Regions from separate parts of the Pseudomonas sp. TE3786 genome, predicted to be linked through region 3. Evidence: predicted binding sites of a transcription regulator. Region 3 holds the regulator's gene; each other region holds the start of a gene.
What was found. The regulator LexA, encoded in region 3, represses DNA repair genes until DNA is damaged. The targets are predictions, from matches to a motif close to CTGTNTNNNNANACAG.
Positions count from the first base shown of each region.

Region 1: a site for LexA is predicted at 2,073-2,088, ahead of recN (DNA repair protein RecN). Genes of this name have one in related genera too.
Region 2: a site for LexA is predicted at 1,675-1,690, ahead of imuA (translesion DNA synthesis-associated protein ImuA). Genes of this name have one in related genera too.

Region 1 covers NZ_JBSRZF010000009.1:76,862-81,981, reverse strand. Annotated here, with positions in the region: gene fur (ferric iron uptake transcriptional regulator) at 1-196, shown strand, start outside; gene recN (DNA repair protein RecN) at 373-2,049, opposite strand; gene grpE (nucleotide exchange factor GrpE) at 2,247-2,816, shown strand; gene dnaK (molecular chaperone DnaK) at 2,917-4,833, shown strand; gene dnaJ (molecular chaperone DnaJ) at 4,957-5,120, shown strand, end outside.
Region 2 covers NZ_JBSRZF010000006.1:55,160-60,279, forward strand. Annotated here, with positions in the region: gene ACVW0Y_RS09035 (Y-family DNA polymerase) at 1-994, opposite strand, end outside; gene imuA (translesion DNA synthesis-associated protein ImuA) at 1,002-1,616, opposite strand; gene ACVW0Y_RS09045 (TetR/AcrR family transcriptional regulator) at 1,953-2,573, opposite strand; gene ACVW0Y_RS09050 (acyclic terpene utilization AtuA family protein) at 2,769-4,559, shown strand; gene ACVW0Y_RS09055 (SDR family oxidoreductase) at 4,681-5,120, shown strand, end outside.
Region 3 covers NZ_JBSRZF010000006.1:237,967-243,086, forward strand. Annotated here, with positions in the region: gene nagZ (beta-N-acetylhexosaminidase) at 1-194, opposite strand, end outside; gene ACVW0Y_RS09805 (L,D-transpeptidase family protein) at 204-728, opposite strand; gene ACVW0Y_RS09810 (TetR/AcrR family transcriptional regulator) at 783-1,499, opposite strand; gene lexA (transcriptional repressor LexA) at 1,730-2,341, shown strand; gene sulA (SOS-induced cell division inhibitor SulA) at 2,351-2,830, shown strand; gene ACVW0Y_RS09825 (hypothetical protein) at 2,961-3,194, opposite strand; gene ACVW0Y_RS09830 (DUF6586 family protein) at 3,293-3,811, opposite strand; gene topA (type I DNA topoisomerase) at 3,881-5,120, opposite strand, start outside.

The DNA.
Region 1 (5,120 bases), on a different contig from region 3:
TAACTTCGATGGCGGCCATGCCGTGTTCGAGCTGGCTGATGGCGGCCACCACGACCATATGGTCTGTGTCGATTCTGGCGAGGTGATCGAGTTCTTCGACGCGGAGATCGAGAAGCGCCAGAAAGAAATCGTGCGTGAGCATGGTTTTGAGCTGGTGGATCACAACCTCGTGTTGTACGTCCGTAAAAAACGTTGATGCTTATCGAGGCTGAAGCCTCTCCTGCAAGGATGCGAATCCTGTGGGAGAGACTTCAGCCTTGAGCTTTTAAAGCGCATAAAAACGCCGCGACCTGAAAAGGGCGCGGCGTTTTTGTTGGTGTGCCTTTTGTTGGGCTTCGCCGTTGGCTCAACCCAACAATGAAGCCCAAACTATTACGCGCTAGCCGCACTACTAACCATCTTGCGTGCGTGAGCCAGGGACTCTTTGGTCAGGTCCACGCCGCCCAACATGCGCGCCACCTCTTCTATGCGCCCGGCGCTGTCCAGCGTGGCCACGGCGGTGTGGGTTTCGCCATCGCCACGGGCTTTATGCACAAACAGATGCTGGTGGCCCTGCGCCGCCACTTGCGGCAGGTGGGTGACGGTCAGTACCTGGCCGCGTTCGCCCAATCGGCGCAGCAGTTGGCCGACCACTTCGGCGGTGGGACCGCCAATGCCGACGTCGACTTCGTCGAACACCAGGGTGGGCACCCGTGAGGTTTGTGCGGTGATCACCTGGATCGCCAGGCTGATGCGCGACAGTTCGCCCCCCGAGGCCACTTTGGCGAGCGCTTTGAGCGGTTGACCGGGGTTGGCACTAACCAGAAATTCCACCTGCTCCAGCCCCTGCGGATGGGGGTCGCTGCTGCTGGTGCCGTGCAGTTCGATGCTGAAGCGCCCGCCGGGCATGCCCAGGCGTTGCATTTCCACTTCCACCGCGGCGGCCAGATTGCCGGCGGCACCGTGGCGCAGGGTGCTGAGCTCCTGAGCCTTTTCCTGGTAGTGGCGGGCGTAGGCGGACAGTTCTTCGCCCAGGCGCTCGGTGGCCTGGTCGTCGGCGTTCAGGCTTTCCAGCTCGTCGAACAGCTGCTGCTGCATGGCCGCCAGCTCGCTGGGCAAAATGCGGTGTTTGCGCGCCAGGGTATAGATGGAATCGAGGCGCTCCTCCAGCAGTTGCAGGCGTTCCGGGTCGGCGTCGAAGTGGTCGAGGAAGCGGTTCAGCTCGCCCACAGCCTCTTCCACTTGGATCTGTGCGCTGGCCAGCAGATTTACGGCTTCGCCCAGGGCACCGGGCTGGCTGCGGAAGTTGCTCAGGCGACCGACGCTGCTGGTGAGGGCCGACAGTACGTTGCCGCCATCGTTTTCGCTGCACTGCTCGATCACCAGGCGGCAGGCGCTCAGCAGGCCCTCGGCGTTGGTCAGGGTTTTATGTTCCTGTTCCAACTGTTCCAGTTCGTTGTCGCCAAGGCCGAGGTTGTCCAGCTCTTCCAACTGATAGCTGAGCAACTGGTGGCGGGCGCGTTGTTCGTCGCTGGCGCTGGACAGCCGCTCCAGCTCGCTTCTGGTCTGCTTCCAGCGCTGCGCGGCCAGCTGTACCTGGCGCGCCAGTTCCTGGCTGCCGGCGTATTCATCCAGCAGGCGGCGGTGGGTTTCCGGCTTGAGCAGGGATTGATGTTCGTGCTGGTTGTGGATGTCGATCAGCAGTTCGCCGATGGCTTTCAGGTCGCCCTGGGGGCAGGGCGAGCCATTTATATAGCCGCGGGAACGGCCTTCGGCGGTGATCACTCGACGCAGGATGCACGGGCCGTCGTTGTCCAGGTCGCGTTCGGCGAGCCAGGCTTTGGCTTCGGGAATATCGCTGAGATCGAAGCTGGCGAGGATATCCGCCTTGTCGGCACCCGGACGCACCACACCGCTGTCGGCACGATCGCCGAGGGTCAGGCCCAAGGCGTCGAGCATGATCGACTTGCCGGCCCCGGTCTCACCGGTGATCACGCTCATTCCGCCATTCAGCTCGAGGTCGAGATGTTCGACGATGGCGTAGTTATGTACGGAGAGATGTACCAGCATGGCGGAGGCTCCAGGCGTAAAGTCTGGTTATTTATACAGTGTTTGTTTTATCCCTGACAATCCTCCTTTGCTCTTGAATCGCCAGATTGTGGCCCCATATAAGCGGCAGAACCGTGAGTTAAGGCTCGCGAACCGGATAGTCAGGGCTCGTAAAAGCTGTAACCCGAGCTCGCGAGGAATATAGATAGGAGGACCGCATGGCCGACGAACAGACCCAGAATTCCCAAAATCCAGATATCGAAACCGCTGCAGAGACCGCTGCGAGCGAAGATCTGGCTGCCCGCGTGCAAACGCTGGAAGAACAGCTGGCGGCCGCTCAGGATCAGGCTTTGCGCGTGGCGGCTGATATGCAGAACGTGCGCCGCCGCGCCGAGCAGGATATTGAGAAAGCGCACAAGTTCGCCCTGGAGAAATTCGCCAACGACCTGCTGCCCGTAGTCGATAGCCTCGAGCGTGGCCTGGAGTTGTCCAACCCTAACGACGAAGCCATCAAGGCTGTGCGTGAAGGCATCGAGCTGACCCTCAAGCTGTTCCAAGACACCCTCAAGCGTTACAACCTGGAAGCCATCGACCCGCACGGTGCGCCGTTCAACGCCGAGCACCACCAGGCCATGGCGATGCAGGAAAGCACCAATGTCGAGCCCAATAGTGTGCTCAAGGTGTTCCAGAAGGGTTACCTGCTCAATGGTCGTCTGCTGCGCCCCGCGATGGTGGTGGTCAGTAAGGCTCCGGCCGAGCCGCAACCTTCTATTGATGAGCAGGCTTGAAATTCGCCGTAAGGCCCCCATTTATTAGTCAAGCGTTTAAGTGCTACCGCAGTTAACCACCACTGCTGCGGCAACCAAATTCAGTTTCAGGAGAACAAACATGGGCAGAATCATCGGTATCGACCTGGGGACCACCAACTCCTGCGTCTCGATCCTCGAAAACGGTAGCGTCAAGGTGCTGGAAAACGCCGAAGGCGCGCGTACCACTCCTTCGATCATTGCTTACACCAACGATGGCGAAATCCTCGTGGGTCAGTCGGCCAAGCGTCAGGCAGTTACCAACCCGCACAACACCCTGTACGCGGTTAAGCGTCTGATCGGTCGCCGTTTTGAAGAAAACGTCGTACAGAAAGACATCGAAATGGTGCCGTACAAAATCGTCAAAGCCGACAATGGCGACGCCTGGGTGGAAGTGAAGGGCCAGAAAATGGCACCGCCACAAATTTCCGCCGAAGTGCTGAAAAAGATGAAGAAGACCGCCGAAGACTACCTCGGCGAGCCAGTGACCGAAGCGGTGATCACCGTTCCGGCCTACTTCAACGACAGCCAGCGGCAGGCCACCAAAGACGCCGGCCGCATCGCGGGTCTGGAAGTCAAACGCATCATCAACGAACCGACCGCTGCTGCTTTGGCCTACGGTATGGACAAGGCCAAGGGCGATCACACCGTGATCGTTTATGACCTGGGTGGCGGTACCTTCGATATCTCGGTAATTGAAATTGCCGAAGTCGATGGCGAGCACCAGTTCGAAGTGTTGGCCACCAACGGTGACACCTTCCTCGGTGGTGAAGACTTCGACATCCGTTTGATCGACTACCTCGTCGACGAATTCAAGAAAGAAAGCGGCATTAACCTCAAAGGTGATCCGCTGGCCATGCAGCGTCTGAAAGAAGCTGCTGAAAAAGCCAAGATCGAACTGTCGTCCGCTCAGCAGACCGACGTCAACCTGCCGTACATCACAGCAGATGCCAGCGGTCCTAAGCACCTGAACGTGAAGATCTCCCGTGCCAAGCTGGAGTCGCTGGTGGAAGACCTGGTGCAGCGCACCATCGAGCCTTGCCGTATCGCGTTGAAAGACGCCGGTATCGACGTTGGCGCGATTCACGACGTGATCCTGGTTGGCGGTCAGACCCGTATGCCGCTGGTGCAGAAGCTGGTTACCGAATTCTTCGGTAAAGAAGCTCGCAAAGACGTGAACCCGGACGAAGCAGTCGCCATGGGCGCTGCGATTCAGGGTGCGGTACTGGCTGGTGACGTTAAAGACGTACTGCTGCTGGACGTCAGCCCGCTGACCCTGGGTATCGAAACCATGGGTGGGGTGATGACTGCGCTGATCGAGAAAAACACCACGATTCCTACCAAGAAGTCGCAAGTGTTCTCGACTGCCGACGACAACCAGGGCGCCGTGACCATTCACGTGCTGCAGGGCGAGCGTAAGCAAGCCGCACAGAACAAGTCGTTGGGCAAGTTCGACCTGGCCGAGATTCCGCCAGCACCGCGTGGCGTGCCGCAAATCGAAGTTACCTTCGATATCGACGCCAACGGTATTCTGCACGTGTCGGCCAAAGACAAGGCCACTGGCAAGCAGCAGTCCATCGTGATCAAGGCCAACTCGGGTCTGTCCGAGGAAGAAATCGAACAAATGGTGCGTGATGCCGAGGCCAATGCCGAGGAAGACCGCAAGTTCGAAGAGCTGGCCGGTGCACGTAACCAGGGTGATGCTCTGGTGCACGCGACCCGTAAGATGATCACCGAGGCAGGCGACAAGGCCACCGCGGACGAGAAAGCAGCCATCGAAAAAGCGTTGGGTGAACTGGAAGTGGCCGTCAAAGGCGACAGCAAGGAAACCATCGACGCTAAAGTAGCGGCTCTGTCCGAAGCCACTGCTCCGCTGGCGCAGAAAATGTATGCCGAGCAGCCTCAGGCTGGCGAAGCTGCGCCTGGCCAGGAAGAGCCGAAGGGCGGTGCCGACGATGTGGTCGATGCCGAGTTCGAAGAGGTTAAAGAAAACAAGTAAGCGTCCATTTGCTTGCTCTCCAACCCGGCCGGCCATTGAGCTGGCCGGGTGTTATCCGCCACGCGGGAGCTTGCTCCCGCGTTGGCGTGTCTGGGGAAGCCGATTTAAGAGTGTTGAAGAATTATGGCTAAGCGTGACTTTTACGAAGTGCTGGGGGTTGAGCGTGGTGCCAGCGAAGCGGAGCTGAAGAAGGCTTATCGCCGCTTGGCGATGAAGCATCACCCGGACCGCAATCCTGGCGACAAAGAGGCCGAAGAGCGTTTCAAAGAGGCCAATGAGGCCTATGA
Region 2 (5,120 bases), 180 kb from region 3:
TGGCCTGCAGCCGTACAGCGCGCACCGGCGAGGTCACCTGCACCCGCTCCAGACGGCCACGGGCCAGCTCAAACAACAGATTCGCCTCGCGCTCGGCACTCAGCAGACCGACATCCACCTGGGTATGCCCGCCGCCATCGACATGCTCCAGATACAGGACAAAACCTAGCACGCCGCTGTCGCGCCCGGCGAGAAAGGCGGCCAGGTCGCTGGTCAATCGACGCAGGGGAAACAGCAGCGCCTGGTGCGACTCGACGTCGAAATTCAACTCGATGCGCAGCTCGAAATGCTCCGGCGGCCTATAGCAGTCCAGCGCCACCGCGCGCTGGCCGAGCAAGCTATCGAGGTGCAGCAACAGACCGGCGTCGAAGCGTTTGGCCAAGGTATGCCGGGGCAGCGCCAGCACCTGCTGCAACGTGCGCAGGCCCATGCGCGTCAGGGCGCTGGCGGTTTTGCTGTCGAGCCCCAGGCGGTTCAGCGGCATGCGGGCCAGCACCTGCTGCAGCGCCTCGCCCTCGGGCACGGCCAGGCCGTCATAGGCATTGGCCAACATACGCGCCGCCACCGGATTGGGGGCCGCCACCAGGCGATGGCGAAAACCCAAGGCCGTGAGTTCGGCACGCAGGCGCTGTTCAAAACGCGGCCACGGGCCAAACAGCGCCAGGCTGGACTCCACTTCCAACAACAACGCGCGCGGATAACGCAGGCTGACCTGGGAGCTGAAGGAATAGGCCCAAGCGGCAAGGAACTGATGCCAGCGGGCAATGGCGCTGTGGTCGTATTCCACCTGGGTGAAATCCCGGCTCAAGGCCAGGGCGGTGGTCAGGCTTTGCCCCGCGCGCAGGCCCAGCTCCCGGGCCGCATCATTCACCGCCTGCACCACCCGCCGTTGCGGCGTACCGCTGATCAGCGCCAGCGGTGCCTCGGGGCAAGCACTGGCCCGCAGCACCGCATCCAACGCCAACTGCGGCAAGACAATACACACCCAACGCATACCCGCCTCACAACGCCAAAGGCATGGGTGCCGCCGGTGCCAACCCGCCCCGGCACTTCAGCACCCGCACCTGCGCCGGCTGGGCATCAATGGCAATCCGCAGCGCCGCCGGCGACGGATTCACCGCCTCGGCCAGCGAGCGATAAGCAAACGCCAGCGTCTGCCCCGTCTCCGCCGCCACCTGCAAACGCCGCAACGCCCGATCATCCGCCGCCTGCGGCCAACTCAGCACCGACGCACAACTGCCCGAACGCAAACACTGCTCCGTCGCCCACAACGCATCTCGGCCACTGGCCTGGATGACGCTCAACCAGCGCAAATCCACCCCTGCCGCCAGCCAGGCGCTGGGATACGGAATCCCCGGCGGTGCCACCAACACCACCCGCTTCCCCGCCTGCGTCAACCGCGCCACAGTCGGCCAGAGCAACTGCAACTCCCCTACCCCTGGAGCACTCAGCAAAATCTCACTCAACGCCGCCTCCGGCCAACCGCCCGTAGGCAACAACGCATCCAACGTCGCATGCCCTGTCGCGATATGCCCCGCCTGTTGCGGCATGGCCCGCCCCTTCCAGACACGGCGACGGTCCAGCAGCGAATCCAGAGAGACGACATTGCCTGCCATGGCGGAGTCGGCAAGGGATGTAGGGGTAGGAAGCATGGTGCAGCTCAGTAGGAAATTACTGTATGGGCATACAGTAAACCTAATTGAGTGAGGGGTGGTCAATGGCTGCCGACAAGAGGTGGGCAAGATCAAAAGCATCGTGGCTGAAGCCGCTCCTACGGGGATAGGGTTGCTTGTGGGGCTTTAGCCGCGAGCGCTCAAGATCAAAAGCTCGCGGCTAAAGCCCCTCCCACAAAAACAGATCGAGCAGGCACCACGGCTTGTGATCTGGTTGTTGATCTGCGCGTAAGGCGCCCCCCCAGCACACGCGGTAAAGAAGAAATACACCGTGAGCTCTTAAGCCTTGATAACGAGGCTCAACGCCTCCTCAGCCAACTCATCGAGACTCATCGGCCCATCAGCCCGAAACCACGTGGTACTCCACGACAAAGCCCCAGTAAGAAAGCGCCGCTGCACAAACGGATCCCCCTTGAAATACCCCGCCGTCTTGGCCTCCCCCAGCACCTGCAGCCAAATCTGCTCATACGTATCGCGCAAATCGAGAATGTACGCTTGCCCCTCAGAAGACAGGGATCGCCACTCATACACCAACACCGCCATTGCCTCGCCGGTGCCCCCCATGATCGATTGCAGCTCGCAGCGAATCAGCGCCAACACCCGCTCCCGCACGTTGCCGGCATCCGCCAGAGCGGCCTTCATCAAAGCGGTGTTGTAGCGGATGGTTTCCTCCATCACCGAGCGAAGAATCTCGTCCTTGCTTTTGAAGTGGTGAAAGATGCTGCCGGACTGAATACCCACCGCGCTGGCCAGATCACGCACCGTCGTGCGGTCATAGCCCTTGCTGCGGAACAGGTGCGCCGCCGTTTGCAGCAGCTTGCCGCGCGCGCTTTCCGGGTCAGTGACCTGGCCGTCGACCACCAGGTCGTGCATCACCTTCTGGGCTTGTTGCTCATCCACGCGTATTCCCCCTAAGCCAACGCCCGGCCTGAAAAGTGGCAAGTGCTTGTCGGCATTGGTGAAATTTAAGCGTGAAGGGTCAACCAAGCAAGCGCTTGGCCATGCTTTAGTCGAGAAAGGTGAATTCAGGGCTTCCATAACCAAGCGCTTGCTTGGTATGGTCGCCACATCGACAAGCTGACGGACTTAATTCCAATGACAAAACCCGTACGCATCGGCTGCGCCTCTGCCTTCTGGGGCGATACCTCCACGGCCGCCGCCCAATTGGTAAACGGCAGCGAGCTGGATTACCTGGTGTTCGACTACCTGGCCGAAATCACTATGTCGATCATGGCCGGCGCGCGGATGAAAAATCCCGAGCAAGGCTATGCCGGCGACTTTATTGAAGTGCTCGCCCCGCTGCTGCCCAGCATTGCCAGCAAGAAAATCCGCGTGATCAGCAACGCCGGCGGGGTCAATCCGCATGCCTGCGCCAGCGCCCTGGCCGCAGCCTGCGAGAAAGCCGGGGTGAGCCTGAAAATCGCCGTACTGCACGGCGACAACCTGCAAAGCAAACTCCCCGAGTTGAATAAAGCCGGCACCCGGGAAATGTTCAGCGGCCAGCCGCTGCCGCCGATGTGCGTTTCGGTAAACGCTTACCTCGGCGCGCCAGGCATTGTCGAAGCCCTGGCCCTGGGGGCGGATATCGTCATCACCGGCCGGGTGGTCGATAGCGCAGTGGTCAGCGCCGCCCTGGTGCACGAGTTCGGCTGGAGCTGGCAGGACTACGACAAGCTCGCCCAGGCCGCCCTGGCCGGCCATATCATCGAATGCGGCGCGCAGTGCACCGGCGGCAACTTCACCGACTGGGAAAGCGTGCCGGACTACGAACATATCGGCTTCCCGGTCATTGAGGTCGAGGCCGATGGCGGCTTTATCGTCAGCAAACCGGCTGGCACCGGCGGCCTGGTGACGCCCTTCACCGTTGGCGAACAGATGCTCTATGAAATCGGCGATCCACGGGCCTATCTGCTGCCCGATGTGGTCTGCGATTTCACCCAGGTGCAGCTCAGTGAAGTGGGCAACGACCGCGTGGAGGTGCGAGGTGCCAAAGGCTTGCCGCCGACCGACCACTACAAGGTGTCTGCCACCTACCCCGACGGTTTCCGCTGCACCGCCAGTTGCCTGATTGCCGGCATTGATGCGGTGAAAAAAGCCCAACGGGTCAGCACGGCCATCATCCGCAAAACGGCTGAAATGTTTGCCGACCGTGGCTGGCCCGGTTATGTCGAAACCAATATCGAACTGCTCGGCAGCGAGGCCACCTACGGCCCCCATGGCCAGCGCCAGGACAGCCGCGAAGTGGTGGTGAAACTGGCCGTGCGGCATGCCAAGAAAGAAGCGCTGATTCTGTTCTCCCGCGAGATCGCCCAGGCGGCCACCGGTATGGCACCAGGCCTCACCGGCATTGTTGGCGGCCGTCCGACTGTGTACCCGGTGATCCGCCTGTTCTCCTTTCTGGTGGATAAAAGCGCCTGCGAACTCTCCGTGGAACTCAACGGTGAACGTCATCCGGTCGCCCTGCCCGCCGTCGATGCCTTTGACTTCGCCAGCCTGCGTGAAGCCCAGGAGGCACCACTGCCCACAGGCGACGCCGATGCCAGCGTACCGCTGGTGAAACTGGCGGTGGCGCGCTCCGGCGACAAAGGCAACCACAGCAATATCGGCGTTATGGCCCGAGAGGCCGAGTACCTGCCATGGATTGCCGCCGCGCTTAGCGTGGAAGCGGTGGCCGAGTGGATGGGCCATGTGCTCGACCCTGTTCATGGGCAAATCAGCCGCTGGTATGTGCCGGGCTGCCAGGGCCTGAACTTCCTCCTGGAAAACGCCCTGGGTGGCGGTGGTGTTGCCAGCTTGCGCATCGACCCGCAGGGCAAAGCGTTTGCCCAACAACTATTGGAATTCCCAGTGCCGGTGCCGAGGGCATTGGCGGAAAAGTTGGGATGACGGATACCCCCTGTAGGAGCGGCTTCAGCCGCGATGCTTTTAAACGTTCAAGAGCATCGCGGCTGAAGCCGCTCCTACGGGTGAGTGCAAGCCATAGAAGAACAACAAGCGAGAGCCGCACATGAGCTACGACTCCATCTACAAACCCGGCCTGTTCAGTGGCCAAACCATTATGGTCACCGGCGGTGGCAGCGGCATCGGCCGTTGCACCGCGCATGAGCTGGCCGCCCTGGGTGCCCATGTGGTGCTGGTCGGGCGCAAGTGGGAGAAGCTGGAAAGCACCACGGCGGAAATCCTTGCCGATGGCGGCAGTGCCAGCTGGAAAGCCGCCGATATCCGCGAGGAAGACGTGGTCAAAGCCATGGTCGCCGAGGTGCTGGCCGAGCACGGGCGCATCCATCATCTGGTCAACAATGCCGGTGGCCAATACCCGGCACCGTTGGTATCGATCAACCAGAAAGGCTTTGAAACCGTGGTGCGTACCAACCTGGTGGGCGGCTTTCTGGTGGCCCGTGAGGTGTTTACCCAGTGCATGAGCAAACAGGGCGGCAGCATCGTCAA
Region 3 (5,120 bases):
ACGGCCAACAGCAGGTCGGGGCGCACGGCGCGAATGGCGGCGGACAGCTCGCGCACCTGGCGCGGGTCGTCGATATTGCGCGCAAACAGAATCAGTCCGGCCACTTGCGGCTGACGCAGAATCTGCCGGTCTTCAGCGGTCAGCCAGGTGCCGCCGATATCCAGCATCAATGAGCCTTTGAGGCCAACAGTCATAACAAATCCTTAGCAGAGGTCTGCCGTGGCCCACTGCGGGCACGCGGCTTCGTCGATTTTTACCGGGCAGTGCACGGGCACGCGCTCGAAGAGTTCCAGCACGTCCGTGTTGCGCAGGCGAATGCAGCCGTGCGACAGCGGGATGCCCATCGGCTCGCTGTCGGGGGTACCGTGCAGGTAGATGTAACGGCGGAAAGTGTCGACCGCGCCAAGGCGGTTAATGCCTGGCTCGCAGCCGCTGAGCCAGAGAATGCGGGTGAGGATCCAGTCGCGACCGGGGAATTGCCCATGCAGCGCGGCGTTCCAGGTCTCCCCCGTCCAGCGCCGCCCACGCAACACCGCGCCTAGCGGCAGACCGTCGCCGATCTTGGCGCGCACTTGGTGCAAGCCACGAGGCGTCTTGTTCGAACCGTTTTGCTCACCCGCGCCATTCAACGCGGTGGACACCGGCAGACGCAGCAGCAAACGCCCTGCGGCAAAACCGTAGAGCTGCTGGTCGGCGATGGAGATATGCAGGGAATCGAGAATCGTCATGGGCGGCAAGCTTAGCCCATCAAGCCTGCCGCTTGCAGCAGGCGTTTTGGCGCTTTACACCTTGCTCAGGATAGGCACCGGGGTCGCGGTTTTGCTGCGCGGACGCAGTTGAGCGGTAGCCAGGGTTTCGTCGGTGACGCCGGTTTCCGAGCGCATACCGGCAGCCAGAAACGGCACCATCAGACGCATCACCTGTTCAATCGAGGTGTTGACGCCGAAATCGGTTTCCGCGATGGCACGCAGCGCCTTGATCCCGGACATGCTGAACGCCGCCGCGCCGAGCATAAAGTGCACACGCCAGAACAGCTCGATGGGTGGAATGCGCGGCGCGGCTTCATGGACCAGGCCCATATAACGGCGGAATACCTTGCCGTACATGTCTTCCAGATAACGGCGCAAGTGGCCCTGGCTCTGGCTGAACGCCAGCCCCAACAGGCGCATAAAGATAGAGAGGTCGTTGCCGCTGCGAGGTTTTACCGCCAGGGCCTGCTCCACCAGCATTTCCAGCAGCTCTTCGAGGCTGGCTTTGCTTTCCGGTTTGGCTTGGCGGCGGTCCAGCTCACGTTCGAGGCTGGTGCAGAACGGCCCGAGAAAGCGCGAGAATACCGCCTGAATCAGGGCCTTTTTCGAACCGAAGTGGTAGTTCACAGCCGCCAGGTTGACCCCAGCCTTGCTGGTGATCAAACGTAGGGAGGTCTCGGCAAAACCTTTCTCCGCAAAAAGTTGCTCCGCGGCATCGAGGATGCGTTCGACTGTTTCTGACTGAGCCATGGGAATCACCTGACAAACACTTGTTTGAAACATACGTTTCAGCCGTAGAGATTGTCAAGCCGCATCAACCGTAATTTGGCTGGTCAGTCACGAATGCCGGTAACTGCCCTTCCCCACTACAGTTCCTGCTCCCTGGTAGAGAAAGATTGCCTATCTATAAAAAGGAGCATTGCCAAGCGCCGATCACTGTATATAATCCCAGTCACTGTATAAAAAGACAGAGACCGGACATGCTAAAACTCACGCCACGCCAAGCCGAGATTCTCGCCTTCATCAAGCAATGCCTTGAAGACAACGGTTACCCGCCCACCCGTGCCGAAATCGCGCAGCAACTGGGCTTCAAATCGCCCAACGCGGCCGAAGAACACCTGAAGGCCCTGGCCCGTAAAGGGGCCATCGAGATGACTCCTGGTGCCTCGCGCGGCATTCGCATTCCGGGCTTCGAACCGAGCAGCGACGAAGAAACCGGCCTGCCCATCATCGGTCGGGTGGCTGCCGGTGCGCCGATTCTGGCCCAACAGCATGTCGAAGAATCTTGCCGCATCAACCCCGAGTTCTTCCACCCTCGCGCAGACTACTTGTTGCGCGTACGCGGCATGAGCATGAAAGACATCGGCATTCTCGATGGTGACCTGCTTGCCGTACATACCACCAAAGAAGCCCGTAATGGCCAGATCGTGGTTGCCCGCATTGACGACGAAGTCACTGTAAAGCGCTTCAAGCGTGAAGGCGACAAAGTTTGGCTGATCGCTGAAAACCCCGAATTCGCCCCCATCGAAATCGACCTGCATGAACAGGATCTGGTTATCGAAGGATTGAGTGTCGGCGTTATTCGCCGCTGAGGAGGCTGTATGCAGTTCCCACAAGCGCTGGACCGTTCCCAACTGCCATTGTTCGACGCCTTCCTGACGCAATCGTCGGCGCCGCTGTTGACCGATATCGTGGAAACCGGTTGGTTCGAAGAACCAGAGCCAGAAACATTCAGCGAGCTGTCGCTGCGTGGCGCTGCCGGGAACTGCCTGCACCTGCTGGCACCCATCCTGCGTGAACTCAGCCAGAATCAGGACGCCCGCTGGCTAACCCTGATCGCCCCGCCCGCCAGCCTCACCCAGGCCTGGCTACGCGATGCCGGTCTGAACCGTGAACGTATTCTGCTGCTGCAACCCCGTGCCGGGCAAAGCCCGCTGGAATTGGCTTGCGAAGCGCTGCGCCTGGGGCGTAGCCATACGGTGGTGAGCTGGTTGCATCCGTTGCACCGCCCTGCTCGCGATCAGCTGGCCAGCGCGGCCCGCGATGGCAAAGCGCAGAGTTTGAATATCAGTCTGGGTTAATCGTTGTAAAAAAAGCATCGCGGCTGAAGCCGCTCCTACGGATTGTGCGTTCCGTAGGAGCGGCTTCAGCCGCGATGCTTTTTAAGCGATGCGTTTGCCCAACCTGCGCACAGAGCACGGCAGCAAAGGATCAATGCAGAACCCGCGGCCCTTCTTCCTTCTCGAAATCACCTTCGGCCAATCGGCCGGCCATCTGTACGCCCACGTTGAGCATGGCTTTGGCTACTTCTACATGGTGGCCCTGGAGGAATGCCTTGGCATCTGCCGAGAAATCCAACACGACCAATGCCTCCTCATCCTCGGCACGACGCAGCGCGATACGCCCGTCAGGCAACTCGACAATTTCCAAAAAGGATGTAGGCATAAACTTAAATCTCCACGTAAGGCCGGCAGTGTATCAGTCCGTCGGCCCTCTTCCCTAGCCCAGCCATCCACTCACTTGACCCAACGGCCAGAAAACCTTCAGCACTCGCTCAGGGTTTCGCGGAAACGCAAGGCCAGCACCTTGAGCTGCTGACGCCAGCTTTCCAGCTCGGCGCGGGCCAGAAGCGGCTCTTCTTCGTCCAGGCTGTAGGCCTGGATCAGCGGCAAAGTGGGGTCGATCTTGGCTTTGGCTGGTGCCTTCGGCGGCTGGAACAGCGCCTGATAGGCACTGATCAGTTGCGCCAACCAGGTTTCCGATTGCTGCGCCAGCTCCACCAGCTCGGCCAGCTCCGGGCTGGGCGTAGCGCCCAGTACGGCAGGCGTCAGGATGGCTTCAACGCGCGGCACATTCACCTCTTCAAAGCGGTAGTAACCGGCCACTTCATGGCAAATACCCAACAACGCGCCATACAAGTGGAATAGGCAGGCTTCGCGCTCGGCGAGGATCAGCGCCGGGGCGTTAACCGCCTGGCCTTCTTCGGCGCGGCGCCAGGCTTCCAGCGACAGGCCAGCGAAAAACAGTTTTTGATTGGTACGGGTATAGAGTTCATGGGCCATTGCGGCACCCTCCACAGCAGACAGACTCACTATACGCGCGCCAGCCGGAGCTGACGCGCGTGCTAGGGCTTAACGCTTGTCTTCGACTTTCCAGGCATTGCCATCGTAGAAGGCGCGCCAACCGGTCGGTTTGCCTTCCACTTCGGTCTGCACGTACTGCTCTTTGGTCTTGCGACTGTAGCGCACTACGGCTGGACGGCCATCCGGGTCTTTCTTCGGCGCCGACATCAGGAAGTGGTACTTCGGATCGATCTCGTCTTTATGCGGGATCAGTTCGATGATCAACGGCGCGCGGGTTTCGCGGTTTTTCGGGAACTGGCTGGCGGCCAGGAACAGGCCGCTGGCACCGTCGCGCAGCACGTAGGTGTCGTTCACCTTCTCGCACTTGAGCTCCGGCATCTTCACCGCGTCCATTTTGGGTGGCGCAGGCTCGCCGCTACGCAGCAGTTTGCGGGTGTTCTTGCACTCAGGGTTGGTGCAGCCGAAGAACTTGCCGAAACGGCCGGTCTTCAGTTGCATTTGGCTGCCGCACTTGTCGCATTCCAGGCTCGGACCTTCGTAGCCTTTGATGCGGTACTGGCCCTGCTCGATCTCGTAGCCGGCGCAATCGGGGTTGTTACCGCAGATATGCAGTTTGCGGGTTTCATCCAGCAAATACGCATCCATCGCCGTGGCGCAGATCGGGCAGCGGTGCTTGCCGAGCAGGACCAGGGATTCCGACTCACCTTCGTCATCTGCGGCGATTTCATCACCGGGAACCAGATTGATGGTCGACTTGCAGCGCTCTTTCGGCGGCAGGCTGTAACCCGAGCAACCGAGGAACACGCCTGTGGACGCGGTGCGGATCATCATATGCCGGCCACATTCGCGGCAGGCGATGTCAGTCGGGGTCGGCTGGTTAGCACGCATGCCCTTGTCGCTTTCCGAGGCCACTTCGAGCTTTTTCTTGAAGTCGCCGTAGAACTCGTCAAGCACGTGTTTCCACTCGCGCTCGCCCTGGGCGACGTCATCGAGGTTCTCTTCCATGCCGGCGGTAAAGCCGTAGTCCATCAGGTTGGAGAAGCTTTCGCTGAGGCGCTCGGTAACGATGTCGCCCATTTTCTCCGAGTAGAAACGGCGGTTGTGCAGGGCCACATAGCCGCGTTCCTGGATGGTGGAAATGATCGCCGCGTAGGTGGATGGACGGCCGATGCCGCGTTTTTCCATCTCTTTCACCAAGCTGGCTTCGGAGTAGCGTGCCGGCGGCTTGGTGAAGTGCTGGCTCGGGTCGAGCTTGAGCAGCTTCAGCGCTTCGCCTTCGCCCATGTCC